DNA from 3 places in the Cytobacillus spongiae genome. Region 1 is predicted to be linked to each of the others. Evidence: riboswitches for the same ligand, from Rfam matches in the RefSeq annotation. Region 1 holds a riboswitch; each other region holds the start of a gene.

Region 1 (10,935 bases):
CTCGATCCCAATCTCCAGCCACCAGTAAAGAAACATTAGAGGGAAAACCTTTCCTTTATTCATTAATCACCCATCTACTTCCATGAAAAATGAATCACAAACGAGTCTTAGAAAAATAGCTCAATTCATGTTCTAATCGAAAGCCTACTTTCTGGTAGAGGCGAATCGCCCTGTCATTAGATGCATTCACGCATAGTGTGATCTCCTCAATTGTTGGGAACGTAAACAGCCATCTTAAAGCGATCGCTAACAACTGCTCACCTATTCCTTTTCCTCTTTCCCCCTCATCGACGGCAAAGAATTCAATGCTCCCTTCGCCAAATTCAGGCTCTGCCTCCACATAGATATAGCCAATTAACCGTGTCCCTTCTGTGAGTATGAACACTTGACGCTCTTCATTTTGCCTATCTACAATGGTTTTTCCGCTATAATAGGTTCCGGGAAAAATGCGGTCGTGAAGCTCGATCATCTGTTCTTCAAATGCTTCTGTCAGCTTATGTTGTTTGGCTTCCTTAAGCTTACAGCAATCATTGCGATGAAATGTAAGAATCGCTTGTTCACTCTTCTTCACAAATTGTAATTCTTGAGCGAACTGAATGGCTCGTGTATTTTTTTGATTCGGAAACATAGCAAGCGTTTGTATTTCATTTGGCAATGATTCAATCAAGTGTTCCCACATGTTTTGAGCGACACGGAAATCATATCCCTTCACAAACGGCCCCCATGTTTCAGCACTTTGGTCATCAGTAGCCACATCAAAACCTAGCACCCCAATTAATTCCTCATTCCAATAAGCCGTAACAAAGCTCTCCGTGAAAGGGACATCCGTCAAATCTTCAGCTAAAGACTTCCTGATTTCATTCGCATCTGTCCCGCAATACCCAATATGGTGCTCCTCTATTTGGTTTACCTGCGCAATAAACGAAGCAGCTTCCTTCAGCTCTTTTGCGTCCATTTTTTTCACAACCAGCATATACACCTACTCCTCTCTAGCAAGCTCTCTTTTCACTTGTTCTCGAAAATCCTCATCCTTTAAAAATTTCAGTTGAAATCCATTCAAATTTCGTGATAGCTTGGCCTGCTCCATCGACGTAAGATCATTTGCGAAAAAGGCAAATTCCGTTTTATTTCCAGATAAATCGGTCGCATACATCGCATTCGTTAATATAAAGCGTGTCGACCCACCCTTCTGACCTGCATGGGAAAGCCATTCTTGATTGTTGGGATTTTGCATTAATTGCTCCATAACAGGGTCTAGATACGTATATACGTCTGGCTGAAAGTCCGACTTGGTGTTTAACCTATTCAAAATCCCTATGTACTCAGCTGTAGTAGAACGTGGCAATCGATCAGACCAATTCCTCTCTAACTCCTTTGTCAAGTCAGCTAACACCTGCTTCTTCTCATCATCTGTAAGCGGAGTATCCTCCCACTGTTGATGTATTTCTTCGGCTAACGCTTGGTATTGCACCAATTCCATCTCTTGAAGAACCTTATTTGTTTCTTCCTTTGACAAGGAATTCTTCTGAGCTACATACGTTGGGATATAGAGTGCAGCTACAATTGGATATATTCGTTCATGATGCGTTAGCTTGAGTTCATCAAGAAGCTGATTAATAGCATCCATTCCAAGAATGCGGATTAAATAATCTGTGTTTGCATTTGAGCTATAGGCAATCATCCCATTTGCCACTTCGCTTAACGGTACTTCTTTAGGTGCAGCGTCTTTTCCCAAACTCTCTAGCCACGCTTCATGTGCACCCCCATCTGACTTAGGGATATAGTACGTTTCTAGCTCTCCCACTTGAACCGGCTGATTCGGATCTACTTTTCCAGCAGCGGCTTGTCTCGCATATTCAATAGCAACAATGATCTTCACTGTACTCGCAAGTGGCAGCTTTTCATCCGGATGAACTGCTACCCATGGCTGATTATTATAATGGATTGATAAAGAGAGTCCTTTCCTGTCTCGATTCTCCTTTAGGAAGTTCACTAGATAACTAGGATCCTCTTTCTTTATTTCCTTTTGAAAATAAAACACCCCTATTGCTATAACAATAATCACCAATAATAGGATTCCACCTAAGCTCCAAAGAACCCATTTCATATTCCATTCCTCCTTCAACCCTCTACACATTCGACAAAAAAGGAGAAATCCCTGTCTAAATATTGGAAAACCTGTAAACAACTTCATCGCTGTGAATTTCAGAGTGTCCCTATTCGAAATATACTTTGATTAATCATGGGATGGAAACAAAGGGGGTGACTTGTGCTTCAGGCACAAGTCAACAGCCTTGTTTTAAGATAAACTTTTGTAAATGAGCAGTTTCGAATCAGGGCTACCCTTCATTCCTTTTAAAATAGGAATGAAGAAATGGATTCATCCATCACCGTTTGTCGTTCATCCGAGACGAAGCGGTTCAAGCGATAAAGTTCATTCGTTAACAGCTGTAACCGGTATTCTTCTATTAATATCTTCAACCGGTAGAAAAGAACTTCCTTTTCAGCATATGTAGGATGACTGATATCAATATGGTTTACGAGATCGATCAAACCTTGTAAGCTATCAGCAAGCAGAATCGCTTTTTCCATTTGCAGCTTCAAATTCGTCACCTCTTTTTCTCCAAACTATATGTATTGTCGCGCCACTTTCTCCCTATTACTTGCCTGACTATTCAATCTCTTTTACACTAGGATTATACTGAATAAGGAAAGGACAGGATGCCATGTCAATCACACAACCAAATGGGGTCTTTAAATCGGTCTGTTCCCTCGATTGCCCCGATCAATGTGGGTTATTGCTACATAAGGAAAATGGACGAATTGTTAAAGTAACAGGTGATCCCGAACACCCTGTCACACAAGGACATATTTGCCAAAAAGTAAGGCATATGACCGAGCGAATTTATGATAAAAAACGTCTGACTACCCCGCTCAGACGAGTAGGCAAAAAAGGCGAAGGTCAATTTGAGCCAATCAGCTGGCCAGAAGCAATTGAAACCATTTCGTCTAAATGGAAGGAACTCATTGAGACTGACGGGCCGGAAAGCATTCTCCCTTATAGCTTTTACGGAAATATGGGGCGCGTCCATGCAGAAGGAATGGACAGGCGGTTCTTCCATCGGTTAGGAGCTTCACTCCTTGATCAGACGATTTGTCAAATAGCAGGAACGGTCGGCTATCGTTATACGATGGGGGGGAGCTTTGGTATCGATCCAGAAGATACGATTCACTCAAAGCTCATTATTTTCTGGGGGATTAACGCCGCTAGTACCAATATGCACCAAGTCGCACTTGCTCAAAAAGCGCGAAAAAATGGCGCGAAAATCATTGTGATTGATGTTCATAAAAACCAAACTGGCCGGCTAGCTGATTGGTTTATCCCCATTTTACCTGGAACAGATGCTGCCCTAGCCTTAGGAATGATGCATATTCTGTTCAAGGAAAACCTTGTGAATGAATCGTTCTTACAGGAGTTTACCGTCGGTGCCGAACAGCTTAGAGAGCATGTTAAAGCGTATACTCCTGAGCAGGTTTCTTCCATCACTGGTGTTTCAGTCGAAGACCTCTTCTCATTAGCAAGGCAATATGGAAGCGTTCCTTCATCTTTTATCCGCATTGGAAATGGGCTCCAGCATCATGACAATGGCGGAATGTGTATACGGACAATTGCTTGTCTTCCTGCCTTAACCGGTGCATGGCTCCATAAAGGTGGCGGTGCGATTAAGGGAAATAGCGGTTATTTAGGATTAAATACGAAGGCGTTGCAAAAGCCTGAGCTGCGAACGAAGAAAAACCCACGGGTCATTAATATGAATCTACTTGGACAAGCACTCGAGGATCCAACCAATCCGATTAAGTCGCTGTATGTCTATGGCGCTAATCCTGCGGTTGTTGCACCAGAAGCCAATAAAGTTCGCAGGGGCTTAGAAAGAGAGGATCTGTTTACCGTTGTTCACGACCTCTTTTTAACGGACACAGCCAAATATGCTGATCTAGTCCTGCCGTCAACATCTTCCTATGAAAATACCGATTTATATACTTCTTATTGGCATCATTACGCTCAATTACAGCAACCTGTCATTGAACCATATGGCGAAGGAAAATCGAATGCAGATGTGTTTCGTTCCCTTGCATTTGCGATGGGCTATACAGACTCAGCCTTCCAAGATACCGATGAATACATGATTCAGCAGGCACTTACGCATCATGAGAACCCGTATTTAACATCAATCAATCTCGAAACCCTTCAAGAAAAGGGCTTTGCAAAGGCGAACGTAAAACCATTGTTCCCTGGAAGCCTTCACACACCGAGCGGGAAAATTGAGCTTTATTCCGAAGCCATGCTTCAAGATGGGTATCCTCCTCTTCCAACCTACCTTCCAGTTGAAGAAGAGAGTGAATATCCCTTTCAGTTTATTCCAGGGCCGAATCATAATTACTTAAATTCGACCTTCTCTAACAATGACAAGCATATGAAACTAGAAAAAGAAGCGAAAATCTTCCTAAATGAACAGGATGGGAAGAGGCTGGGCATCGAAAATGGAGATCTCGCGCGCATTTGGAATGAACGTGGCGAATGTATTATGCGTGCAAACGTTGGGAGTCAGGTTCTTCCTGGGGTCGTTGTCTCACAAGGTCTATGGGCGGATGCTCCTGGTAAAAAACAGCTCGTCAACGCTCTTACCCCTGATCGCCTAGCAGATATGGGCGGAGGTGCGACCTTCTTCTCAGGACGGATCCATGTGGAAAAAGTGGCATCTCACTAATTATAAAAGGGTTTTCGTTCGTATTACGACAAATGGGAATGATTGCAAATTCTCTTTCCCATTTGTCAATTTTTTCAAATTGTATTGGACATTCCTAAGCCGTGCGTCAAACCACCATCATATCCTCCTATTCATCTCGAACAATCCCATGACTGGAGCCTGTAAGAACTTCCTTCCCATGCTGATTTCGATAAATCGTTTCCATTTTAATCTTCTTGAATCCTTCCATCTGAATGACCTTATTAATTACCACTTCACACGTAATGATATCACCAGTAAATACAGGCCGGATAAATTCACTAATCATTTCTCTCGCAATATAATTTAAGTCCCCACCAATTTTCGTGCCAATCGTTGCTGTTAGCAAGCCTTGAACCATCAAACGCCCTTTCTCATCTGGCTCCACATGATGTCTCCCCTGGTCCCCAGACACTCTCCCAAATTCTAACACCTCTTCATTCGTAAATGACCTCTCCCATGTATAGATGGCTCCTTCTTTCATACTAACCTCCTATTAAAATGAATTTTCAGATAATTATATCACAATAAAAGGCATCTTCCTATTTTTCCCTATAAAAAAGAGAGAAAGAAATCTAGATCTTTCTCTCTCCTATTCTACTTATTGAAAAAGCTCTGGATAGGCTGTCTTCGCTAATAATTCTACCGCATCATCAATTCGAGGCCCTGGTCTAGACAAAACGTCAGCATCTAGTAAGAAGACTTGATCATTCTGGATGGCTTTGATTTGGTCCCAACCCGAACGCCCTTTGATTTCCGCAACTGCATTTTCAACATAATTTACTGTAGTTACAATTAACTCTGGATTTCGAGAAATGACTTCCTCTTCAGCTACCTTAATCCAGCCTTCTTGATCACCAAATACGTTTTCAACCCCCGCACGGTCCACAATCTCCTGCTGGAACGTCTTCATCCCGGTTGTGTAAATATCTGGTGATGGACTGATTTCCAGATATAATGGCATCTTCGTCGTTACTCCTGATAGCTTCTCTTCTACTTCCTTCATATTGGCTTGAATTTCTTCGACTACTTCTTCCCCAACTTCCGCTACACCCATTACGTCAGCCAACTGCTCGATATCTCCGTATACATCTTCAAAGGAACTTGCCGATTGAATAACAAATACAGGAATGCCAGCATCCGTTATCGGCTTTAATGCCTCTTGTTCTCCTACCGTGTAAGCAATCACCACATCTGGCTTTAAAGAAAGTATTTTCTCCGCATTGATATTCACTGAATCAGAAACTCGTTCAATCTTACTTGCTTCTTCCGGATAATGATCATAATCCGTTACACCAATAATTTTCTCCCCCACACCAAGCTCAAATAGGATTTCCGTATTGCTGGGCTGTAAAGAAATCACTGTTTCTGGAACTTCATCAAATGTTACTTCATTTCCTAAGTCATCTGTCACAGTATATGATTGTGGTTCTTCCACTTTTGGTTCTGACTTTTCTGTGGTTTTCTCATCTGCTGCTTGGCATGCCTGTAAAAAAAATACAAGCATAATAATGGATACAAACTTGAATAGTTGTTTTGTTTTCATCATGTTCTCCTATCTATTTCTTCTTTTTCGTAGGGTATGATTCACTAATAAACGGAATTTCTTCGACCCCATTTTGCTTGTTTACGTATACAGCCATGACAAAAAGTACATTGGCAAGCAAATGAGCATAATCGAACAAAATATCTGGTACTTCTCTCTCTAAGCTTACTTTGTGCAATGCACGTACCGACTTTTTCGCTTCACTCCGGCAAACATGAAGAACACACGCTGCCTCCGTTCCTTGTGGAAGTAGAAAATGAGCAATCTGATCTTCCACCTCATTTACATAATAGTCGTACATCTCACTTAATCGATTCAGCTTCTCTTCAGTTATCGCTACCTTTCCACGAACAGACCCGTTTAAATGATAAGCATTTGGCAATAAATACATGAGATCATTATGGACTACCTCTACATCTTTCGTTAAGGCTGCGGCTTGTCCAATACGAGTCGTCAAGGAATCCGTTCGAATTTCAAAATCTACAGTTGATACCGATTCACGCATAAATGGATAACAAAGAAACCGCATGTCTTTTTCCAAATGTTCGCCCCCCTATTGTTCGATTTGAATAGTCTGCAAGAAGCGTCTTTTAATCCAACGAAAAAAAACCGCCCAAAGTTCATTGGCCGGCGAAAAATGCTATGTAAACAGATTAAGTTGTTTCATAGAAAAGCTGCCGTACAATCCTCTTTATTCCGAAGAGCAAAATACGCTCAAGAAAAGGCAGGTCTCCTGGCTTGTGCTTCACTTTACTTTAAGAGCCTTCCCATTTGGTTGCTCAAACAGTGGCATTTCTTATTTCATCAGCACTTACAGTTGCGGAAACAGCTTCGGCTTCTTACCGAATTCCCTATTATGCTATCAACATAGCACCCAATCTCTGCAATACATATTCAATTAATACTTATTTTACTATAATTAGCTTTCTATAACAAAGAAATATTTTACAATTACTTTACTCTGAGTCTCATCACCCATTGCTCGCCAATTGAGCCCACTTTTCTAATGCCCGTATCTTCAAAGCCAACTGCTAAATAAAGCTGCTTTGCAGGAACATTCTTATGGTTCACAGCTAAGACGATTTCCGTACATTCGGGAAACTCTGTTTGCACAAACTTCTTTAGCAGCATCATGCTTTTTTTCGCATAGCTCTTCCTTTGCTCCGCATAGTTAATCGACAACGCCGTAAGCAGCATGGCATTAGGCTGATCAGAATAATCCTTTACACGCTCTGTAGCATGTAAAAGAAAGTATCCAACAGGCTCATTATCATATAAAATAACCATCCGGTGTTGATCTTCGAATGATTCGATTTTATCCTTAGGCAATGCCGTAAACTGCGCCTGCTCATCCGGAAGTTCAAACGTAAGTAATTTTGGCAAATACACATCCGAAAAATGCACGAACGAAACTTTTCCCATCTTCCATATCCCCTTCAACATTCAATAACCACATTTTAACATAAGAACATACATTCGTCATCGATTTACTTACTATTTTTATTACTTAATGAAAAATGGATAATTCTGAATCATTTCATGATTACTATTTTAAAAGGAAGGAAGGGTAGCCCTGATTTGAAACTGCTCTATTAAAATAAGTTCATCTTAAAACAAGGCTGTTGATTTGCGTTCCAGGCGCTACGCTTTCCGCGGGGCCGGCGCTGAGCCTCCTCGTCGCTTCGCTCCTTCGGAGATCTCACTTGTCCGTTTGATCCCGCAGGAGTCTTCGCTTCTTCCGCTCCAATCAACGGGTTTTCGTCAGGGTTTTCCTGACCAGGGTCAAAAAAATGAAGCTGCCACTGGTTGTGAACTGTTCAAATGTTGATTGATTCGATCTGCCGCTCATTTTGATTCATGGTAAATAACAGTAACCAAATCAAAATGAGGTTTGGTCTTTCTTCCCTTTCACTGTCTCAGATTGTTTAACTGGAAGAATTCTTTTAAATAGACATTCTCTCGTTCAACAGTTGTTCTTTGGTCGTACTTAACTAATTCGATTGTAAGGGAGGTACTCCTTTTTTCATGCCTTGAAATCCAATAGACATAAGGAATTAAAATGATGAAATTCACTCAATTACAAACATAAAGGAAACTTTTTCTAACTGCTACACGTCTACATATTATCTACCAAGTTAGGAGAGAAAAAATGAAGAGATTGCTAGTTAGCTTGTTTGCCGTTGGTCTCTTGTTATTCGTCCTCTTTTATCAAAATGGCATCATCATCAATTCAATTGGCATCTCTTTTGAAAACCCGTTCAAAAAAGCCATAGAAGTCCCAGACTTGTACGCGCAAGTTGACATAAATGCCAATGGAATTGCAGACCCCATTGATATCGTTCAAAGCGCACGAAAAGAGGTTGACCAAAAAACACTATATAAGAGCGAATATTATGCTGGTGGATACCCACCAGAAGATGAAGGCGTTTGCACAGATGTGATTTGGAGAGGGTTTCACGGGGCGAACATTACCTTAAAGGATTTAATGGATCAGGACATATCAGCGAATGTAGACCTCTACCCACGAGTGGCGAAGCAGCCAGATCCAAATATTGATTTTCGAAGAGTCCCGAATCAAGATGTTTTCTTTCGTCGATATGCAGAGTCCCTAACAACAGACGTGATTCCAGGGAATGCTGCGAATCTTGAGCAATGGCAAGCTGGTGACATTGTCGTTTTTCTTTCAGACTCACTTGACCACATCGGCATCATATCAGACAAACGAACAAAGGATGGTATTCCATACGTCATTCACAACACTCCCCCTTTCGCAGCTGAGATCAAACTAACTTCTTTTCAAGCTCCGATTACCGGTCATTATCGCTGGAAATTTTAGATAAAAAAACAAAGGTAAGCTGCTAATAAAGTCAGCTTTCCTTTCCAGTATGAAAAAGTCCAAGTTTGCAAAAAAAAAAAAACGTGGCTGCGACATCAGTATTTCAGTCAATGGTCTATCCGAACGATCAGGAGTGATCTCTTTTTACTAGTTCGGCTATTTTTGTTTGTTCGGAAAAAAAATTTTTAAAAAATAGTAGAATGGAGCGGAAGGCACGCGACTCCTAAGGGAAATAGAGGAAAGGCTGAGACACCAAAGCGCAGCGAGGAGGCTCCGGTTCCTCCCCGCGGAAAGCGAGTGTCTGCAGCGCAGGTGGAACGAAATTGTTTTTACGACATAAATATTTTTATAAAAGTCATTGTTCGTCTTTGAGAAGGAGCATTTAGTTATGTCCCATCCTCATATTATTTCGCTATCCAACTTCGTGAACCAGCTCTTAATTTTACTCATGCTTCCTCAGTATTCAGTTCTTTACTCTTCCAATTCTCCAGCCAATTGGACAAAATTTCCTTTAATTCGCTATCGATTGGCTTCTGTACAGACTTTTTATTTTGGTTGATAATTTTACTCATGCGGTATTCTACATCTGTTTTGCGAAGCATATGTGTCATATGTTCAATAACATGTGTTTCACATTCACCTGCAACTAGCTCCTTGATCTTTGGTAAGTCCGTTACTTTCACATTTACATCTTTTGAGCCTGTGATGGCAAGCACTGGGCAAGTTACAAGCGGAAGAACCTTTGATACATCATATTCAAGATGCTCTCTGTTCCATTTCGCATTTATTTTCTTCCATTTATATTTGATAACCGGTTCCGTGGATCCCTTTATAACTTCCATCAACGAATCATTCATCTTCATGATTTTTTGATCTACTTTTAAGAAACGGACTAACCATCCTTGTAAGCCTGTTAACGTCCGAATATCTTGAATCATTTGCTCCCGTTGCCATTCCGTTGTATCAGCTAACGGCTCGGCTGTACCGGCTAGCAGGATCATTCCACTCACTGGAACCTTTTCATTAACAAACGGAGCAATAATACTGCCTTCACTATGACCTAGTAAAATGACTTTCTCTGCATCTATTTGCGGATGTTCTTTGACAAATTCCAGAGCCGCTTTTGCATCGTCAATTAAATCCTTAACACCAGCTTCATAATAATCTCCTTCACTTTCTCCAATTCCCCGCTTATCATATCGGATACTCGCAAACCCATGAACTGCCGCAAGTTCACTTAATTCCTTAAAAATATTCATCGGCATGCCTTTTGCATTTGAATCACGGTCAACTAGGCCACTTCCATGAACCATGACAATCGCCGGATACTTCACAAGATCACCAACTGGAATCGTTACAGTTGCCCCTAATGTATAGCTCCCATTAATCTTCACATTCATTTGTTTGCTCACTTGAATTCCACCTCATCCAATTTTGGATATAAGACGTTTATGCAATTCCATTCGTTCAATTCATTTCTATCTATTTTCTAAAAGGTGTAAATTTTGTTCAATGGGTAAGGTGATGACCACGTTAGTCCCTTCTCCTACCTTGCTTGAAATATCAATTCGGCCTCCATGGGCTTCAACAATTTTATTCGTCGTCATCATGCCAAGTCCTGTGCCTCTTTCCTTTGTCGTATAAAATGGCATCCCCACTTCCTTTAAAAATTCTTCTGGAATACCGCAGCCTTCATCGACAATTTGAATGATTATTTCATAATCAGCGGCTGATTCTAAATGAACCCATACGGTTCCTCCATTTGG
Region 2 (10,935 bases), on a different replicon from region 1:
GTCGTTTCATATTCTAGAAATCCTGAACGTTCACTCCTTCTTGAAATAATAAGAACGTTTTGAATGTTTTTTGCATGGTATTTCCTCCTTGTGTTTGATGGCTTAAGTTTAGCATAAGTCTAAGGAATCATTATGGGGAAATGTTCGACATCATTCTACATAATGAAGAGAGGTGTATACGTAGAAAGTTTTGTTAGACGTTTTACAGGCAAGAGGAAGTTATTATGAGGTTGGATTGCAGTTGGGAAGGGAATTAAGGGAATCTCCCCTGTATTCTCATCATTTAAAGCGTCGCAAGAGGTCTTTGCATCAATACAAAGTGGATGTAGGAGAAGCGGAGTCATTGATCCGTCGTTACTCACCTGGTTTGTGGGATGAATTGGAAGGGTTGGCTTGTGGTTTACAATGGTCCATAGAAGATACTGTTCATGAATATTCGGGGTTTCAACAAGACTGGGGCGAATCAGGGTGCTCATCTTTAGCGAGTAATGGTATCTATGTGAGAAATTATGATTACCATCCGAAGACTTACGAAGGCAGACTTCTGCTTGTTCAGCCTTCTGGCGGGTTTGCATCCTTAGGGTTCTCAGGCAGAGGGATAGGCCGGCTTGACGGACTGAATGAAAAAGGGTTGGCAGTTGGTTTTCATTTCGTTAACCGTCTCAACCCAGGAAAAGGATTGATATGTACAACAATCGCAAGAATTCTTCTTGACACTTGTGAAAACACAGAAGAAGCTATAGAAGTATTGCAGAACCTTCCTCATCGCCACTGCTTCAATTACTCATTGTATGATCGATCCGGCAAGGCTGCTGTTGTAGAGGCATCTCCCAGAGGGGTTGGAATATACCATCATACAGCGTTAAGCTGTACGAATCATTTCCAGATGAATCACATGAGACGAGACAATCGTCGTTATCTAAATGATTCGGAAAAGAGATTGGACAGGCTGCGTTCCAAGCAGGGAACGGGACTGAACATGAGGGAAGCATTAACTTTATTCAATCATGGGGACAGTCCGATATTTAAACGGGGGTACGATTCATGGGCCGGAACCATTCATACATGTGTCTTTCATACAGATACCCTTCAATGCTTGATCGGCTTTGGGGAGAGCTCTGAAGGAGTGTTCATGGATTTTAGTGATTGGATCTCAGGGAAGCCTTTAAGGATTAAAAAGATAGTGGGCAGATTTATGACGGATCAACCCTTTGTATTCACGGAAGAGAAAGAGTGATAAAAGGAACCGAGCAAATCAAGAATTCTATGGCATTTTATCGTGGAGGACTTCCTCGGTTCTTATTCATAAAGTGTTCAAATTATTATCAATATATTCATTATTTATAAAATGATTAAATGTGATGTGAGTTCGAATACCCTGTTATGCTTGTTTCAACAATAGGCTGGCACTGCAGCATTAACCGAGTGATCCTTAGTCGGTTGTAGCGTTGTACAAGGATAAGGGGGAGGTTGAATAAAATGCCATATAGAAGCATTGACCATGACACGACTCCCTCATTTAATAAAAAGAATATGGGGGAGGGTATCATCTGCAGCCAATGAGAAAGTTCTGCACGGTTCAACTCGAGAAGTAAGGTAACACGCCCCTGTTGAGATGAGAGATTAATTTCATTTTTTCTTACCCCGCCTTGAAATCATTCTCCTGCATCAGGCAGTTTCTTTTTCCACTTTTTGATTTTTAAAACCCTGTATATCCCGCTTTCCCTTCCAAGCTTATAAGGGTGAAGTATAGGGGAAATCTTCCAAACTTGATTCGGAGTCAGTCTGGACGTTATGAAAGAAACCAAAAGGTGGATCCCTACCCACGCGAGCATATTAACGAAAATAATCATTTCATCTTTTCGTCCTTGCCTTTCTCTACAAAAACATACCGATCCTTCCACTTCGTCTGTTTAGTAAAAAACGTATTCCAAACAGAGTGTAAAAAAACCATAATAAAAAATAAAAGGTGGATAGGAAATAAGAGCGTGTCCAAAAGAGTGAAGTTCCCTATTCTACTTACAATGACATATAAATAAAGACTCACTAATGAGTATTCAAGCATATAACGATATGGGTTTCCTGCGATCATATCAGGAGACTGAATGATAAATGAAATGAGAAAGGCAATCCATATAGAAATAACGGTCAATAATAAAAGATTCGTTGATCTTGCACCTGAAGCGAAGCTTTTTGACCATCCATGGAATACCTCAGCCAACCCGTTCTCATACATTCTCATGGAGATGGCTCGCTGCCCACTCACAGCTTCTACGGATTCCCCACATGCCTTTGCACGTCGGCATAAGGAAAAATGCTCCACCATGTCGCTTTTGATGGCTTCGTGTCCACCGATCCTCCTGTAGACATCTTTTGAACAAAGGAAGCACTGACCAAACCCTCCTGCAGGCTTAAACAATCCTGCAAGAAGATGGGTAACGTTTGTGGATGCGAAAACGATGAAGTGAAAGATCATAGAAAGGGTTTCATAACCGCTGTTCATCTTGTGATAAGGATGAATGCTTAGCACACCTTGACAATGTTGGCGTTTATAAGTTTCGCATATCCTCAACAGCCCTGCCTTCTCAAACCATGTATCACAATCTACGAACAGCAGGAATTCACCTTTTGAAGCCTTAGCTCCATTCCAACAAGCCCAAGACTTCCCTTTCCATCCCATGGGGAGAGGGGGAGAATCAATGACGATCGCTCCGAATTCTTCACTTATTTCCCTTGTCCGATCCTTTGATCCATCATTCACAACAATCACTTCTAGTGGCTGAATGAATTGATTTTCAATGCTTGACAGCAGCTTTCCGATCGTTCCTTCTTCATTCCTGGCAGGGATGATGATGGAGCATTTTTTTACTAGAAAGCTATTTCTTACATGGATCGCCTTATTGACCAATGGAATCCGGAAGAATAGGAATGCCGTAAATAAGATTGTTCCTAACCAAACATACATTTTGCTTCACCTTCTATTTAAGATCGATTTTTATCAACATCTTAACCATTTTAGGGATGGGTAATACGTATTGTGAGATGGTGCAGGGTTTTCATGCAGAGACTTCTTTGATTGATCAGGAAATACGTGGTTTTGAAACTTTCTAAAAATGGGCACAATGAAAAGCTGAATCAGGGTTTCAATCTAGTCAAGACGATCGTTCTCGTAAGGAGGAAATAGAAATGAAAAAGAAAGTGTTAATCGTGGGTGGCGGTCTGGGCGGTATGTCGACTGCTATCCGTCTGTCGTCTGAAGGATATAATGTGACCATTTTGGAAAAAGGTGAGAGACTCGGCGGGAAATTAAATAAAAGAGGGGAAAAGGGCTATTCGTTCGATACAGGCCCCTCCATTCTTACGATGCCTTGGGTATTGGAGAAAGTTTTTGCACATGCCAATCGCGATCTGAATGATTATATTGATATCGTAAGGGTTGAGCCGGGCTGGCGAACATTTTTTCATGACGGGAAAGAACTTGATGTTTCTTCGGACCTTCCAACCATGCTGGAGGAAATGAAAAAGACATCACCAGAGGATGCCGGAAACCTATTTAATTATTTAAGTTATTGCAGTAAAATGTATGAGCTGACAATGAAAAGCTTTTACAAAAAGAGCATAAACGGCCTGCAGGATTTACGAACCATGCATCCTGTAAAGGAATTATTGCAGATGGATCCCATGAAATCAATGGATGCTGCCAATCGCAAATTCATCAAAGATAAGTACTGGCAGCAATTATTTAATTTCTTAATCATGTACGTAGGGTCTTCCCCATACCATGCACCCGCCATCATGTCACAGCTTACACATGTACAGTTAGGCCTTGGGGTTCATTATGTTAAAGGAGGAATGTACAAGATTGCCGAGGCAATGGCGAAAGTATTGGAGGAGTTGGGTGTAGAGGTCCACTTGAATTGTGAAGTGGAAGATATCCTTACATCTGGAAGCCGTGCTGAGGGAGTCCGTACGAAAATAGGAGAGGAGCTTAAGGCCGACATCGTCGTATCGAATTTAGAAGCCATTCCTTGCTACAAATCTCTTCTTGGGGATCATCATTCCTCCCAGAAGGAAGTAGATGAGTTAAGTAAGTATGCGCCTACTGTGTCAGGTCTTGTTTTACTTCTGGGTGTTGATCGGAAATATGACCACCTGGCACATCATAATTTCTTCTTCAGTGAGGATCCCCGTAAAGAGTTCAGGCAGATATTCGATGAAAATAAATTGGCGGATGACCCAACAATCTATATAGGTATTTCATCTAAGTCGGATCAGACGCAGGCTCCAGAAGGAAAAGAAAACCTTTTTGTGCTGACTCACGTTCCACCATTGAAAGAGGGAGAGGACTGGTCCCAATATAAAGAGTCCTACCGACTTAAAGTGCTTGAGAAGCTGGAGAAAATGGGAGTGACCAACTTACGGAACCATATTGAATACGAATATTCATTCACCCCGAATGACCTTCAAAACCTGTATGGTTCTAACGGTGGATCAATCTACGGTACAGTAACGGACCGAAAGCTGAATGGAGGATTTAAAATCCCGAATAAAAGCAGAGTGCTTTCAAATATGTATTTCGTGGGAGGGTCGACACATCCAGGTGGAGGTGTTCCGATGGTAACGCTCTCAGGACAACTGACGGCAGAATTGATTATAGACGAACAGGTGAAGGTCAATCGTTATATTGGATAAAAAAAGCCGGAGGGGTGGCTTGGCTGCCTTCCCTCCGGCTTTTCATCTCATTCCTTCAATTGTGCATTTACAGAATCAGAATTATTCACCTTTGCATCCTCTTTATCCGGGTAAGGATCAAAGAAATTCACTACTTTTCCTGGACCTTCAATCCCTATGACGGTCTCTTTATCTTCTCTGAAATCGTCTTGTTTCTTCATATCTAAAAACTCCTTCCTGCCAATTAGTTTGGCGAAAGAAACTCATTTCATTCTCCGGACATACACCGAAATTTGTCATCATCCACCTGTCTACTGTTTATTGCCAATGATCTTCTATAAATTCGTCACGCCCTGATTTAACCCGGTCTTCTTTATATTCAGCTGGATTCTTTTTATAGAATTTTTGATGATAGTCTTCAGCGGGATAGAATGTAGATGCAGGCAGGATTTGGGTGACAATCGGTTTTTTAAATCGGCCACTTTCCTCTATTTGTTTCTTCGTCATCTCCGCTTCTTTCTTTTGACGTTCGTTATGGTAGAAAATAGCTGTGCGATATTGATCACCCCGGTCATGGAATTGACCTCCATCATCTGTTGGATCAATTTGAGGCCAATACAGTTCCAATAATCTTTCATATGGGAAGAGAGAGGGATCGAAGGTGATTTGAACAACTTCATAATGTCCGCTGTGACCAGCTTTAATCTCTTCATAGGTCGGATCTTCAAGATGACCCCCTGAATAACCGGATACCACATCCACAATACCCGGCAATTCATCAAATGGTTTTACCATACACCAAAAACAACCTCCGGCAAAAGTGGCGATCTCAATCTTATCACTCATTTACAAAAACCCCCATCATATGTCGCTCTAAAGTAGTAAAGCAATAGCATGAGAAAGATTCTATCATGAAAGTGAAGAGGCGACAATCTTTTAGTTCGGCTCTTATAACCATTATGTTATATCATGCTGTTTTAAACAAAGTGTCTCCATTTCTTTGTCCACTAGAATGTGCATTGAATTCGAACAAGCCCCCTCAGCTTAGGGGAAGGTCGTACTTTCAAGGGGGATAACTCGGTACCATCTCATTGCCGTTCACTATTTTTTACACACAATTGATATATTAAGCATGCAGGCTCAAACCTACCTATCATTCAACAAATTTTTCAAAAAAGGAATTCACTAACCAACCGAACTTGTGTATAATTCATGTGAACGGAACAATTACATACGATATGAGATTAGGTGAAGCTGAAGTTCAAAGAAAGTTTTAGCTTCTTAAAAGGGAAGTTGGTGTAATTCCAACGCGGTCCCGCCACTGTAAATGGAAGTGAGCTGTGTGAATGCCACTGTACCAAAGGGTATGGGAAGGTGCAGCAAACAATGACCATGAGCCAGGAGACCTGCCTAATGTCTTTCGCACCAAATCTACGCGGATAGAAAGGTGTAATGTGCATGTTTGACAAAATGAATCATATCTATGCATCTTACACAACATCTCTGGCCCCGCTGGAGATGTTTTTTGTCTGACTAAACGTATCGTCACAGGAGGAGAAAAAGCATGAAACACTCGATCAAAGTCATATTCGCACTCTTACTTACTTTTGGGATCCTATCAGGTTGCGGAGCCGAAAGTGAAAATGTAAAAAAAGAAAAAGAGAATGAAGAGGTCAGTAAGGAACAATCTGATTTTCCCATTTCACTAAATGACGCCCTTGATAATAAAGTGACGCTTGAGGAGCAACCTAAGCATATTGTGTCATTGATCCCGAGTAATACAGAAATACTATTCGAGCTCGGTTTAAACGAGGAAATTGTAGGAGTATCGGATTTCGATAATTATCCCGAGGAAGCAGCTGATAAAGAGAAAATCGGTGGGATGGAGTTTAATGTGGAAAAAATCATCAGTCTAGATCCGGACTTGGTTCTTGCTCATGAATCCACCGCTATCTCGGCAGAAGAGGGGTTAGATCAGCTCCGAAATGCCGGTGTGACAGTATATATTGTCCAAGATGCCACTAGCTTTGAGGAAGTATATACCACGATGGAAAACATTGGGGTTCTCGTTGGGAAGAAAGAGGAAGCAGAATCCATCATTTCCCGCATGCAAACGGACCTTGAATCCATAAAGGATGAGACAAGTAAAGTAACGGAAAAGAAACGTGTGTATGTGGAAGTTTCCCCTGCACCGGACATCTATTCGACTGGAAAGAATACATTCATTGATCAAATGCTTACACTTGTGAATGCTGAAAATGTAATGAGTGACCAGGAAGGATGGGTACAGGTGAATCAGGAAGCAGTCATTGCATCTAATCCGGACACCATTATCACAACCTACGGATATTATAGCGAAAACCCTAAAGAACAAGTGATGAACCGGGAAGGATGGAAAGATGTGAATGCAGTTAAGAATGATGAAGTACGTGACGTACATTCAGACCTGGTCACACGTACTGGTCCGAGATTGGTTGAAGGAGTAGAGGAAGTTGCAAAGTCGATCTATCCGGAGTTATTTGCAGAATAAAATATGGATAACATACGGACTGGCTATAGTGTTCTTATTGATGGCAATCCTTGCTGGTATATCCATAGGTACTATTTCTGTACCTGCCAAGGATATATTGTTGATCCTTGGAGCAAAATGGATCGGTTTCAGATTACCTGATGAAATCGATCCAATGTATACAAACATTGTATATTCTATCAGATTGCCCCGGGTGATACTCGCACTACTGGTTGGAAGTTCACTGGCCATCGCCGGTGCCTCTTTCCAAGGCCTTTTGCGAAATCCATTGGCAGATCCATATACATTGGGAGTATCTTCAGGAGCATCTGTAGGGGCTGTTATTACATTGTTCTTTAATTGGAGCATTCCGTTCATTGGGAAGTTTACACTTCCCTTTTTCAGTATTGTCTGTTCAATTATCACTGTGTTTATTGTTTTATGGTTTGCACAAAAAGTGGAGAGGACCATGAAAGTCGAAACCATCATCTTGACGGGAATCATATTCAGTTCATTCTTAGGATCCCTCATTTCCTTAATGATCGCCCTGACAGGAGAAGAGTTAAGGCAAATCATCGGCTGGCTGCTCGGAAGCGTTTCGATGAGAGGGTGGGACTATATAGCGATTATATTCCCCTTTTTCATCATGGGAGTAATCTTATTGATCTTTAACGGTAAAGAATTGAATGGCATGAGCTTCGGAGAAGAACAGGCACACCATATCGGGATATCTGTACATAAGAGGAAGCTCATCATATTGATCGCTGGAAGCATCCTGACCGGAGCTGCGGTTGCCGTTTCAGGGACCATTGGATTCGTGGGTCTTGTGATCCCTCATTTTCTTAGAAGAATCGCAGGTCATGATCATCGGCATTTACTTCCCTTGTCGATCATTATAGGAGGTGGGTTTCTGGTGCTGGCAGATCTTATCTCAAGAACCATTATTGCGCCGACAGAACTTCCTATCGGCGTGATAACATCTTTGATTGGCGCTCCTATGTTTGCCTATATCCTATTAAAGAAAAGAGGTCTTACATCATGATGGATGTCAAAGGTGTCTCAGTAGGATACAGCGAAAAGAAAATTGTAGAGGACATGAACTTTCACATAGACAAGGGAGAATTCTTTGGAATCCTCGGTCCTAACGGGAGTGGAAAGACCACACTGTTAAAAGCGATGACAGGACTTCTACCCTTATTGGAAGGAAACATCACGTTAAAAGGAAAACAACTTCATCATTACTCTTCAAGAGAATTAGCCACACATGTTGCGGTACTTCCCCAGATTTCGACGGAAACCTTCTCATATGAAGTGAGGGAGACTGTGATGCTGGGGCGTTATGCACACCAGAAAGGGTTTTTAAAGGGGATGACTGAAAGGGATACCGAAATCGTTGAGAAGGTGATGGAGCAAACTGGCATTGCTTCTTTTCAGCACAGGTACCTCCATGAGCTGTCTGGAGGGGAACGGCAGCGGGTATTCCTTGCCCAGGCCCTTGCTCAGGAACCTCAGGTCCTGTTGCTAGATGAACCTACAAATCACCTGGATCTTGCCTATCAGAAATCCCTGCTGGATTTGATCAAACAACAAACGGTAGAAGAAAAACTGACTGTCATTGCTATCTTTCATGATTTAAATCTAGCTAGTCTTTACTGTGATCGACTGCTTCTCCTAGAGAAAGGAAAAACAAGACTTCTCCATCACCCCGAAGAGGTCCTGAAGGAGGAACATATTGAAGGAGTGTATCATACCAAGGTCCAAAAGCAGGCTCATCCACTGGTTGCAAAACCTCAAATGGTCATTGTCCCGGAAAAAGGAGATAGAGATGTAGGAGCCCTTACGTTAAATGAGAGTCTTCTCGAAGTGAGTGAAGAGTATATTCATTTTGCTTCTCCCCTACCTCTCAAATGTATGTCTTCTGGAATCATCGGGGCTGGAATTGGCTGGTACAAGAACTTCATTAATCGAAGAGTCCCCGGGGATTATGATTGCTCAGATTATCAAAAGGACATGAAAAGGTTCATTTCGAATGAAGGCCTTGACCCTTCTTTCTGTATTGGAATGATGACCGCCCTTCCATTACATCATGTGGTATTCGACCAATTTGAAGGGAACGGGAAATCTGTTTTCGTCGTCGTCACGGCAGGTGTGGGGAATGCCATTGATGTGTCAACAAGTTATCGGTATGAGACCGGTTTTAAACCGGGCACGATCAATACATGGGTGTTTATCAACGGCAACCTGTCAGATGAAGCTTATATAGAAGCCCTTGTAACCTCAACAGAAGCTAAAGTGAGGGCACTTCATGATATGAACGTGAAGGACAGAAGGACTGGACAGTTAGCAACAGGCACTCCCACTGATAGCATCCTGATAGCTTCCAGTCAAAATGGGGAGCTTGAACCATTTGCCGGGTCGATTACACCAATAGGGAAGTTAATAGGACGTGGGGTGTATGAGGTAACGAAAAAAGCCGTCAAACGGTATTGGGATCACATGAGGGAATGATGGAGAGGGGGAATGAAGATGGGGACCCTTTATTTTATTTCCGGAGGGGTCAGAAGCGGTAAAAGCTCATTTGCTGAAAATTGGGCGATCAAGCAGAAAAAGAAAAGACGTTCATTGATTTACCTTGCGTGTGGGGTGAACACAGATCCCGAGATGAAACAAAGGATCATCAAACACCAACAGGATAGGAAAGAGTCCGGTGGAGAATGGATGACGATCGAATGCCCAGAATCCATTGAGAATATCATAGCTCTAATCCCGCGACAATCTGTTGTCCTCCTCGACTGCCTCACGACCCTTCTGACAAATGAGATTTATGTCAATGGGAATCAAACGGAACAGGAGATTGAAGATAAAATCTATCAATCTATCCTTCATTTACAAAATAGAGTCGATGTCTTGCTTCTTGTCAGTAACGAATTAGTTTATGATCTTCCCATGGATTCGAGCACTCTATTATTTCAGAAACACCTTGGTTCTTTACATAGAAGGTTGGTGTGCAATGCATCTGTTGCAATTGAAATGACCTCAGGGATTCCTGTTGTGAAGAAGGTCACTTCAAGTGAGGGGGTGGGCATCCCATGCTGTTGATGAAAAGTTTTTTCTTGAACCTTCAATTTTTCACGATTGTACCGATCCGAAGAGAAATGAGAATGGGGAATAGGGAGTACAAGTGGATGGTGCGGACGTTTCCCCTTTTAGGATTATTTGTAGGTGTCATTCTCTTGGGAGGATATAGCATACTCCATTCCTATACACAGATGACCACGTTGGGATTATCTTTTTTCATATGGGTCCTGCCAATCGTATTAACTGGAGGTATCCATCTTGATGGTTATATGGATGCGAGTGATGCTCTTTTTTCCTATCGTGACAGGGAGAAGCGTTTGGACATCATGAAGGATCCCCGTGTGGGAGCTTTTGGTGTTTTGTCAGTGGTGGTGCTGCTTTCCTCACGATTCTTATTTATATATGAAACTGTCCTCCATACCGATTCTGCTTTAACCTTTAGTATCATCCTGGTATTGATCCCATTCTTTAGCCGCATAATGATGGCTGCGATTCTTGTTTTGATCCCCCCGGCCCGGAATGCAGGGATGGGGTATCATTTCAGCAAGAACTTGAAGGTGATGGATTTAAGCTGGGTGATTGGTGCCTTGGTGCTGGCTGGGATTGGCAGCTTTTTGTTAGGAGCTGTCTATTATTATGCATTATTCACTGTTGTGACTCTAGTAGTATTCTGGCTA
Region 3 (10,935 bases), 1.6 Mb from region 1:
CTTCGAATTAAGATCATGGCAAATACTGGTGCTCCAATGATAGCCGTTATAACCCCAATTGGTAGCTCAGTCGGTGAAATAATCGTCCTCGATATCAAATCGGTCAAAATCAAAAAGCCTGCGCCAATAATTGCGGATAAAACGAGTAAATGGCGATGATCAGGCCCCCACAAAAGCCTGACAAAATGAGGAATAACTAATCCAACAAATCCAATCGTTCCAGAAACTGCAACAGCGGCCCCCGTTAAAATGGAACCTGCAATTAGAATAACCATTTTGCGGCGCTGCACGTTTACGCCTAAGTGCTGTGCCCGCTCTTCTCCAAAGGACATCGCATTGAGTTCGTTTGTATTGAACAATAAGATAAGCGTCCCAATGATAAAGAACGGAATGATTATCTCAATATAGGCCCAGCCTCTCATAGACACACTTCCCAAAAGCCAGCCAATAATCTGTCTTAATTCGTCCCCTGTTAAAGCGATCATCAACGAAATCAATGCTCCTAAAAAGGAACTAAAAATAATGCCCGTTAATATTATGGTTTCCACTCTCATCGAGCGTTCAATGGTTCGTGCAAATAAGAGAACCACAAAAACAGTCACAAACGAAAAGGCAATACTAAAGATCGGCAAGGTATATAAGCCCATAACAGGAAGGCTTATTTGGAAAAAGAGCGTTAACACGGCTCCGACTGAAGCACCCGAAGAAACACCAAGCGTATACGGGTCGGCTAATGGATTTCTTAATAAGCCTTGAAAGGCTGCTCCTGCCATCGCAAGAGATGCTCCCACGAGACCCGCTAACAGCACTCGGGGTAAGCGAATATTTAAAACAATGTTTTCATACATTCCCTCTATAGAAGAAGTGTCAATTGGAAAAACCGCTGACAAGATCAGCTTAATAATGTCAAAAATAGGTACTGAAACAGTACCTATTGAGATTCCAAGTAGCAAGCTAGTGGTGAAGAATCCACAAGCTACTACATATGCAATTAACTTATTACTGATTAAAGACTTCTGGGTAGATTGTTTTTGCAAGCTCCTCTACTCCTTCTACGAGTCTAGGACCTGGGCGAGTCACCAGATCGGAATGAACATCGAATACCAGTTGATTCTGAATCGCACTTACACCTTGCCAGCCTTCTCTTGCAAGCACTTGTTGTACTGCATTCTCTGTATAATACCCATAAGTTGTAATAATTACCTCAGGATTTAACGAGATAATCGTTTCTTGTTCCAACATTGGCCATCCATCTAGATTACCTGCTACGTTTTTCGCATGAATAATAGAAAGCATTTCATCAATGAATGTATTTTTACCAGCTGTAAAGATTTCAGGAGCACCTGAGACCTCCACAAAAACGTTTTTCTCCTCTGAAACTTCTGCAACTTTCGTTTTAATTTCTTCCACTTTCGCTTTCATATCCGCAACCATTTGTTCTGCTTTTGCTTTTTCTCCAGTCGCTTGGCCAATGGTAATAATCGTTTCATATGTTGTTTCGAAGCTTGTAGCATCTTCTACTACAAAAACAGGTATTCCTGAATCCTTTAATTGTTGTAATCCTTCTTTTGAATTATGTGCACCTGATGCATGCGCTAACACTAGGTCTGGCTCTAAAGAGATGATTTTCTCTACATTAAACTCCATTCCACCGATTTTTTCCTTTGTCATTGCATCCTCTGGATAATTGTCAAAATCAGTTACACCGACTACTTCTTCTCCAAGTCCTAGCTCGTAAATAATCTCCGTATTACTAGGAATAAGCGAGACAATTTTCTCTGGTTTCTTTTCAATAACGATTTCTTCATCTAATGCGTCTGTTAATGTAACAGGAAAGGCAGCTTCTTCTTGATTAGCTTCTGTTTGTACCTCTTCCTTTACATCTTCCTTCTCTGTACCGCAGCCAGTCATAATCCCTACGGCCAATAGAAGAGTTAATACGATTGAATACCACTTTTTCATGTCTAATCCCCCTTGTCTATTTCATAAAACGTGAGTTGAGGAAATAAAAAAACATCTCCCATAAATAGAAGATGCTTGTATGACTCGTCATCGATACAAAAAACCGATAGATATGACCGTCACACACCTTCCCATCCTCGTAGGTTACTAGTGTATCCGATGTAGGCAGGTCTCCTGGCTCATGGTCATAGCAGACGCTACACCTTCCCGTACTTCTTGCCGTACAGTGGTATCAGTAGCTTGCTCCCATTTACAGTGGCGGGACCGCGTTGGAGTTACACCAACTTCCCTTTTAAGTCTTTTTTTAAAAGGGGAGGTTTCATCTACCTTCCCTTAAAAGACACCTCATCAATTTTTATTTATTTTTCCAATCACTTAAAATTACACTATAGCCTTGCAGAATTTGCAATGCTTTTTTCTAAAATTCTACAAATTTCTCTGTTCATCTGAAACGATAGGTGCTTCTACTGATAGTTGCTGCCCTATGAATATTTCCTCAAGGGTAATATGACAGGCCCTCCCATAGAGCTTTACCCCTGACTGACTTGCCTCAGCTAATGCATGAGAAAAAATAGGATCAATATGAGGAGCTGTTGTCACTTGCTCCACATCATCTCGTTGCGCAACGAATAAGATAGCTGTTTGGTATTTGCCTTCCTCTACAATTTGAGCGAGCTCCTTCACATGCTTCGCCCCCCTAGCAGTTACCGCATCCGGAAACATCCCTACCCCATTTTCAGCCAGCGTGACGCTCTTAACCTCTAATAAAAGCTGCTCCCCTGCTTGATTCTCAAGTAAGAAATCCCAGCGTGATTGACCATATGTATATTCTGACCTTATATACCTCCAAGCAGAAAACTCCTCAAGCAACCCTTCCTTTAATGCTATTTCAATGAGTTGATTAGGGAAGGTTGTATTAATAGATATATAGCCTTCTTTGACTGGGTTTTCACATAAAACTGCTGTCCATTTCGTTTTTCGATGCGGGTGATTGTTGCCAAGTACCCACACTTTATTTCCTGGAATGAGCAACTCCTTTAACCTCCCAGGGTCAGCCAAATGGACATCTGCTAAGTCCGATTCTCCTTCTATTCTCACCCGAATAATAAAGCGATTCGGCCTTTCAACAAACGTTGCTTCCTGCAGGATTTCTGGGAATGTAATACTAGCCTTCATTAGTAATCCTCCTTTACCTTGGAAATGATTGATTGTATTGTTTCGTTAAAAAATGAGTCCCGCTAAGAGATCAATGCAACACTATCACCATCATTTCTCCATTGTTTCCACTTTCGCTCTATTCCCCCTATAATCTGCACCATCAACTTCTCTCAAAAATTGCAAAAAAGCCTGGCACAGCAGCCAAGCTCTTTACAGATGTGTATAGACTCTCCATTGTTTTACTTTTTTATCGAAAACGAGCTTTGCATTACATTTATTGCTGGCTTCTTTTTCAAATGCATCATACATATCATCCATATTCGCATAATCACCGACTAGCCAAATGGGAATGACGATTCGTGACCGATTCTGCTCTGCATGCCGAAGTGAAATGACAATACCTTCCTTCATCATATCCTTAAGCGAGACAATTACCTCATCAGGGACGGCTGGAAACGACTTCCTTTTCTTAAATCCAAGTAGTGATTTCTCTAGCTTCATTTCTCCCATTTTACTTGAGATGACGTTTCCGACCATATAATAGAACGCATTCATATCTCTGTAGTAGGTTTTATTAAACCACCCATCATCGTGAGCTAAGTAGGCATATTTATTATTTAAATGGTTGTAAAACGGCAAGCGCAAATGCTCCTTTAAATGACTTAGATAAAGGAGCTCGGCTAGCTCTTGACCTGGTAGCTGATTTAACCCCTCCACCTCTTCAAAATCAATCCAGCAAAAGTCTCCATACCCGTAAACATCTTCCTCAATTAATTTACTCACTTTATCCGCTGGAACAAATTCATGGAGGGTATGTAAATTAAAATCCCCTTCATCAAAGCGATGCTTTAAAAGCAAGAGGTTGTTAAGCTTTTCAGGCACAGATACTGCAAATTCCGCAAATTCAATTCCATATGACATCACATATTGATCATTTTCATTTAAATGAAGATACAAAAGTTCACGAATATGATTATGGTTTCTCTTCAATCAAGACCCTCCCCCAAAAACGTAGATATCCCTTCTGCACAAGGGGTTCTGCCCTATCATTCAATTAGAAAAAACAGCTAAATTCAACAAGCTGCTCCGTCCTTCATCTACATATTTTTTAATTTTACCAAAATCTCCTCGAAATATCTTATTTGAGGGATGAGAACTTTAGAAAAAAACAATTCTCACTCATTATGATATTTCTAAAGAAAAATAAGCGATAAGTTCGTTCCTGCAGCTTCATCTCATTAAAGGGTTCAAAAGCAACATTTTAGTAAAATATAGCGACTGTTGAAACCATCAATCGTGCGCGTTCGTCTAATTATACAGACAGAATAAACGGTTAACAATCAGAATATTTTAAGAAGGAAGAAAGAATTTAATTGTATGAAATTTTTTCCTTTGTTACGATGAAAGTAAGATTAAGAACGAAACTAGGTGTTGGACAAATGGAACAATCCAAAAGACCTTCAGAGCGGTTTGACTGGAGCCTAGCTCTCCTTTTACTATTATTTTCTCTTGTAAGCTGTGTGGCCATCTATAGCGCACAAACAACTGGACAATATGATAATAATTATTTTTTAAGACAAATATTTTGGTACGTTGTCGGTTGCGTGATTATTGCTGTTGTGATGTTCTTTGATAGTGAACAGTATCGCAGGCTTTCCTGGATTCTGTATGGTCTTGGAATTTTACTCCTTATCGCAGTAGTAGTTGCCCCTGAATCCATTGCACCCGAACGAAATGGGGCAAAAAGCTGGTTTGTCCTACCTGGTTTAGGCAACATTCAGCCTTCCGAGTTTGTAAAAACATTTCTCATTCTGGCTTTAAGCAATCTTATCGCCACCCATCATGAACAATTTATCTTAAAGACATGGAAAACTGATTTTTATTTACTTATAAAGCTTAGTTTCACAGCAGCTTTGCCACTAGGACTGATTCTGTTACAGCCCGATTTAGGTACAGCACTTGTAATCCTATCCATTTTAACAGGGATGATTCTTGTATCTGGAATTGCGTGGAAAATCATTATTCCACTATATGGTTCGCTCGCAGCCCTCGGTGGATTTGCTCTCTATCTGGTTATTTGGGCTCCAGCTGTACTAGAAAAATTACACTTTAAAACCTATCAGTTTAATCGGATCTATAGCTGGCTAGACCCCAACAATCATCAAAGCGGCTCTGGCTATCATTTATATAAATCCCTTCGAGCAATTGGATCGGGTCTCCTCACGGGTAAAGGCTTTGGGGAACGAAAGGTTTATATTCCAGAAAGTCATACTGATTTTATATTTAGTGTAATAGGGGAAGAATACGGATTTATTGGGGGAAGTATCGTGATTAGCTTGTACTTTCTCTTAATCTTTCATCTGATCAAAACCGCTTTAGATACGAATGAGCCGTTTAATACGTATATATGTGTAGGAATAATAAGCATGATTACATTTCATGTATTTCAAAATGTTGGCATGACCATTCAGGTACTACCAATCACTGGGATCCCATTGCCTTTTATTAGCTATGGGGGAAGTTCATTAATGGGGAACATGCTAGCGATGGGATTAGTATTTGGAATTCATTACCATCACAAAACCTATATGTTTTCTTCTCAAAGCTATCAGCCTTATAAAAAAGGGAAAGTCATACGAAAAACATCTCGGTCGTAATAACAGAGAATCCGTTAAAACACAAATCAGCGAAAGACCTATATGCGGTCTTTCGCTGATTTAACGTCATGAAAATCTTTCATCCGGAGCAAAGATCGTCCCAAAAAGAAGACAATAAAGAAAGCAAGAATAAGGAGCCCAACTGTATTCAAATGGAGAACCTTAAGCACGACGCTTGTCAGAGTTGCAATATATAGAATTCCCAGTAAAAAGGCAATCTCTGCATCTTTGTAGAAAGTAGTTAACTTTGCTCCAAATTGAGAGCCAATCAATCCGCCGATGATTAATAGTAAGCCGACCTGGTAGTTGATGGTTGTAGTCAATGCATAGGAAATAAAGCCGCTACTTACAATTAAGAGAACCGCAAGCAGGCTTGTACCCACAGCCTTTCGCGAATTCATTCCCAAAAAGGCAATGGAAAGAGGGACAATGATAAATCCACCTCCTACTCCAAGTGTTGTGGAGACAAAACCGCCAATCAATCCAATAACGACAAGCTTCCAAGAGGAGAAAACATAATCTGATTTGAATTCAGCAGCACCCTTTCCTTGCCGAACCATTTTCCATGCAAAGTAGGAGAGTAGAATTATATAAAAAGCTGGAATAACATAAACGTCTAGAGCCTTCTCCTCAAGAAATAGAACAAATGGACGAGCCACTTGGGTGGCCAGAATACCGCTTAACCCTAAAGTGGCCCCTTCCTTCCAAGCGATATTTTTCATTCGAATATGAGCGACGATCCCTGACGAAGAGGTACCAATGGTAAACAATAAGCTAGTGGTAATCGCCTCAACAGGGGAAAAGCCCGTTAGTAAAAGAATGGGCGTTAAAATAAACCCGCCTCCTACACCAAAAAAACCTGATAGCACGCTAATGATCGTTCCTAATAGAACATAAAGAATGATATCCACTGGATTCTCCTCACTTATTTTATATTTGTTTTACAAGTTGGGGGCAATGATTGCGAAATCAGATGTAAATGGTATACTTCAATTTGAACAAGTCATATAAAAATCAACAGTTTAATATAAAGGAGCTATCACTATGTCAGAATGGATTCACCTCATCGAAGAATGGTTAATGGAATATGGAATCTATGGGTTACTGTTTGTTTCCTTTGCTGATTCTTCCTTTTTCCCTATCCCGCCAGATGTCCTTTTAATCCCTATGGGAATTGCCAATCCAGATAAGGCCCTTTACTATGCTCTTCTTACAACCATTGCATCTGTTTTAGGGGCGATCCTTGGTTGGTACATTGGAAAAAAACTCGGAAGACCCGTGCTTCGTTATATTATTTCTGAAGAGCGCATTGTCAAAGTCGAGAATTATTTTAATCGATATGGTCCCATTGCCATTCTAATTGCCGGGTTTACTCCCATTCCATATAAGGTGTTTACAATATTTGCCGGAATATCAAGGATCCCACTTCGCACACTCGTCATCTGGTCCATTATCGGCCGTGGTGCTCGTTTCTTTATTGAAGCCTTTATTATCATAACACTAGGAGCGAAAGCAAAACCATTCATTGAAGATAATTTTGGGATGATTACCTTAGTAGGTGGAGTGATCATCACTGTTGTCTATGTCATATACGTACTGATTCGCAAGAAAAAGAATTAACGCATATCAGCCTCTCTAGCATTTAGTTAGAGAGGCTGATTGTCTAAAAAACTACATATTGGTGATTACTATTCAGTCTAACAAAGTTAACCACTTACGAATGTTCACAATTAACCACTTAGTCATAGAAAATTGATGTATACCAGTAACTGATACAGCTATTTAATTTTGATTCACGTGGGTTTTTGGAGTTTATTTATGTTCAAGTTTAGAAAGCTACTCACGTGATTGGAGCGGAAGGCGCTTGACTCCTGGGGGATTTGCGTTGCAGCCAAGATCCCGCAGGAGCTTGCGACGAGGAAGCTTGGCGAACGCCCCCCGGAAAGCAAGCGCCTGGAGCAGAAATCACCTACTCAACTCTCATCTATTTGAATCCCCATACACCTCAACTCTCTAGCATTTTTCAAGAGAATTTTTTTACTATTTTCAGCTTGGTTATATTTTATTTATAATTATTATAATTTAAGATTGATTTTAAATTATGGGTTTGTTAAAATGTAATTAACATAGTTAAGGGGGAATAGTAAATGGAACTACAATCTTCATTAAACTTACAAATCGCAAACTGGAATATCCTATATACAAAATTACACCGCTACCATTGGTATGTGAAGGGGCCTTCTTTCTTTACACTTCATGCGAAATTTGAAGAACTCTATAACGAAGCAGGGCTAATCATTGATGAAATGGCCGAAAGACTATTAGCAATCGGGGGACAGCCTGTCGCTACTTTAAAAGAATACTTAGAAACAGCTTCACTAGTCGAAACCAACGGCGAATCGAAAGCAAATGACATGGTGGCTGCATTAGTGAAAGATTACAAACAAGTTAAAGATGAATTAAAGGAATTAGCCAAACTCGCTGACGAAAAAGAAGATGTTATCACAAATGATCTCGCAGTTGGTTTGATTGAGAAGATTGAAACTCATGTATGGATGTTAACAGCTTACTTAGGTGAATAACAAAAAAGAACAGAGGGTCCTCTGTTCTTTTTTCATTTGTCTTACAAAAAAAGGAGCCCCAGACCCATCCATTATTTGGGCAGCCTCTTTATTACATATAGTTCCTGTATTACAATAAGAAGATATGATGATTTCTAGAAAAAAAGGAGCACCACATCATGGCAACTCTAAAAAACTCTCTCTACATTCTAATAGGAGCTTGTAGCTATGGAATTCTAGCATCCATTGTTAAGCTTGGGTATAAGGCTGGTTACTCTGTTCATGAAATAACTGGAAGTCAGTATTTATTTGGCCTTCTACTATTACTCATTGTTAGTCCCTTTTTTAAGAGAACAAAGATTACATTGAAACAAGTAGGTTCGTTAATGCTGACGGGAACAGCGTTAAGCTTGACAGGTATTTTCTATGGACTTAGCTTGGCGAAAAACCCAGCATCCATTGCAGTCGTCTTATTGTTTCAATTTACTTGGATTTGCATCCTCATTGAGTCATTATATATGAAAAAGAAACCCACAAGGGATAAGCTACTTTCCATCGCCTTTTTATTAATTGGTACGGTTTTAGCTAGCAATTTAACGACCGAAGGGATACACTCTATTCAAGCAGATGGACTCATTTATGGGCTGATCTCTGCTCTTTGCTTTGCTGTCTTCATTTTTGCAAGTGGAAAAGTGGCTACTGAGGTTTCTACGATTCAAAGAAGTCTTTTCATCACCTTAGGTGGATTAATCATTATTTTGCTAACATTTAGTCCTACATTTATTACAAGTGGAATACTGTTTGATGGACTTTGGAAATATGCCCTATTAACCTCGCTATTCGGTGTGATATTCCCAATTGTTTTCTACGCTCTTGGTGCTCCCAAGCTAGATGGAGGATTAACGACCATCATCGGCTCAGCTGAACTTCCTGCAGCAGTGGTTGCAGCAGTCGTCATCCTAAATGAACGTATTTCAGCTTTGCAAGTCCTGGGAATTGTCGCCATCCTAATCGGAATCGGAATTCCACAGCTAAGGAGCTTAACACTCCTAAGCAAATCGAAAAGTCAAAAGCTTACTACATAGATTTCATGATAAACAAATAGTTGAGGAGTCTGATGAAAACTGATGCGACTGAAAAAAAGTATTCCAAATATGTTCACATTAGGAAACCTGTATTGTGGTTTCCTTTCAATAGGGTTCGCTGCTAGCGGGCAATTTAAAAATGCGGCTATTCTCATTCTAATTGGCATGATGCTAGATAGTATGGACGGAAGACTTGCGCGCATGCTTAAAGCAGATAGTACATTAGGAAAGGAACTGGATTCACTAGCAGACATTGTGACATTCGGTGTTGCTCCGTCTTTTCTTATGTATTATACTTATTTCTATCAATTTGGCCTGTTAGGCTTTGCCGTAGCTGGACTATTCCCACTTTTTGGTGCCTTTCGCCTGGCGAGGTTCAATATTAGTTCAAGCAAGTCTTCCTTAAATTATTTTATCGGCGTTCCGATTACAGCTGCAGGTGGGATATTAGCCCTCCTCACGATGTTTGAAGATTATATTCCAAGTATCATTATGACCGTGGGCTTTACCGCCTTATGTTTTCTTATGGTTAGTAAAATTAGAATCCCTAGCTTTAAAGAAATCCCTTTACCGAAATACGGCACCATAGTCACCATATTTTTAGGGGGCTTACTATTCATCATATACAAGGGATCCTATGAAAGGTTCCCGTATTTAATCTATATCTTTACGCCTATCTATATCGCTTATTTAGCTTATCGCTTTGTAAAAGTAAAAAATAGACATGTGGATTAATTAAGATAGAAGCTTAGTGAATGATTCCTGAAAGACTGTCGAAATGACAGTCTTTCTTTCGTATATCCATACCCATTATTTGGCGTTGACGACGTTTCTTCACATCAACTATCATAAATCGATGAGAATACGATGAGAAGGGGAATAACCCATGATAGAAATGAAACTGAAGAAGATTATGACACTAGTAAAGAGCCCTGATCCAAGTAAACGTTTTGAGGGCCTGGAACGATTATTTGATTATAAACAAGATGAAAAGGTAGAGGTGCAAATAGAGGTATTAATCGATATGGTCAAGCTAGCAGCAGAGCCTTTTCCTGAACCAGTTGATTCATGGGACATGCCTTCCTTCTATTTAATTGACTTTGTATGTGATTTTCCTATGAAGGAAGTCGTCCAAGCCATTCTTAAGCACTTTCCATTTCTTCATCCTCAAGCAAAAGCACGAGCGATTGAATTTTTACTATCAACTGAGGATGAGGGGATTTTCTATGAGTTAGAGGATCAGATCAATGCACAAATTAAAAAAGAGAACTTAATCCTCCCTGTTCCAGAGTTGGCAAGCTATCCGATGCTCGTCAAAGGAATACTTGATAAAAATCTAGAATTATTTCAAACTGAGCATTACCGTTATATGTTTTATGACCTACTACTTGCATTAAATGCCTCTGGTCTTGAAACAAGCTATCAAAGGGAGTATATCCTTCCTCTGTTGTTTGCAGACTATGAAAAAATAAAACAGGCATACCTCCCTTATAATGAAGATTACAAAAGAGA

What was found. A riboswitch is a leader RNA that binds a small molecule or an ion and turns the genes downstream of it on or off. The one in region 1 is predicted to bind cobalamin.
Region 2: linked by a shared signal. The riboswitch ahead of LS684_RS23190 (ABC transporter substrate-binding protein) and the one ahead of LS684_RS09125 (hypothetical protein) in region 1 are both predicted to bind cobalamin.
Region 3: linked by a shared signal. The riboswitch ahead of LS684_RS01370 (ABC transporter substrate-binding protein) and the one ahead of LS684_RS09125 (hypothetical protein) in region 1 are both predicted to bind cobalamin.

What each region holds. Positions count from the first base shown of each region.
Region 1 covers NZ_CP089997.1:1,799,077-1,810,011, reverse strand. Annotated here, with positions in the region: gene LS684_RS09155 (GNAT family N-acetyltransferase) at 95-973, opposite strand; gene LS684_RS09150 (serine hydrolase) at 980-2,107, opposite strand; gene LS684_RS09145 (hypothetical protein) at 2,356-2,613, opposite strand; gene LS684_RS09140 (molybdopterin-containing oxidoreductase family protein) at 2,727-4,769, shown strand; gene LS684_RS09135 (FAS1-like dehydratase domain-containing protein) at 4,897-5,271, opposite strand; gene LS684_RS09130 (ABC transporter substrate-binding protein) at 5,389-6,333, opposite strand; gene LS684_RS09125 (hypothetical protein) at 6,347-6,874, opposite strand; cobalamin riboswitch at 7,040-7,226, opposite strand; gene LS684_RS09120 (GNAT family N-acetyltransferase) at 7,285-7,755, opposite strand; gene LS684_RS09110 (DUF1287 domain-containing protein) at 8,483-9,169, shown strand; gene LS684_RS09105 (alpha/beta hydrolase family protein) at 9,616-10,581, opposite strand; gene LS684_RS09100 (PAS domain-containing sensor histidine kinase) at 10,648-10,935, opposite strand, start outside.
Region 2 covers NZ_CP089998.1:523,126-534,060, reverse strand. Annotated here, with positions in the region: gene LS684_RS23215 (C45 family autoproteolytic acyltransferase/hydrolase) at 191-1,237, shown strand; gene LS684_RS24375 (glycosyl-4,4'-diaponeurosporenoate acyltransferase CrtO family protein) at 1,353-1,628, opposite strand; gene LS684_RS23210 (glycosyltransferase family 2 protein) at 1,850-2,965, opposite strand; gene LS684_RS23205 (phytoene desaturase family protein) at 3,187-4,692, shown strand; gene LS684_RS23200 (hypothetical protein) at 4,740-4,892, opposite strand; gene msrA (peptide-methionine (S)-S-oxide reductase MsrA) at 4,990-5,505, opposite strand; cobalamin riboswitch at 5,901-6,099, shown strand; gene LS684_RS23190 (ABC transporter substrate-binding protein) at 6,236-7,201, shown strand; gene LS684_RS23185 (FecCD family ABC transporter permease) at 7,164-8,222, shown strand; gene LS684_RS23180 (adenosylcobinamide amidohydrolase) at 8,219-9,688, shown strand; gene LS684_RS23175 (bifunctional adenosylcobinamide kinase/adenosylcobinamide-phosphate guanylyltransferase) at 9,707-10,279, shown strand; gene LS684_RS23170 (adenosylcobinamide-GDP ribazoletransferase) at 10,270-10,935, shown strand, end outside.
Region 3 covers NZ_CP089997.1:243,444-254,378, reverse strand. Annotated here, with positions in the region: gene LS684_RS01375 (FecCD family ABC transporter permease) at 1-1,037, opposite strand, end outside; gene LS684_RS01370 (ABC transporter substrate-binding protein) at 1,000-1,962, opposite strand; cobalamin riboswitch at 2,109-2,325, opposite strand; gene sfsA (DNA/RNA nuclease SfsA) at 2,389-3,138, opposite strand; gene LS684_RS01360 (hypothetical protein) at 3,331-4,110, opposite strand; gene rodA (rod shape-determining protein RodA) at 4,560-5,777, shown strand; gene LS684_RS01350 (sulfite exporter TauE/SafE family protein) at 5,816-6,688, opposite strand; gene LS684_RS01345 (YqaA family protein) at 6,822-7,397, shown strand; gene LS684_RS01340 (Dps family protein) at 7,925-8,359, shown strand; gene LS684_RS01335 (EamA family transporter) at 8,518-9,423, shown strand; gene pssA (CDP-diacylglycerol--serine O-phosphatidyltransferase) at 9,466-10,158, shown strand; gene LS684_RS01325 (hypothetical protein) at 10,310-10,935, shown strand, end outside.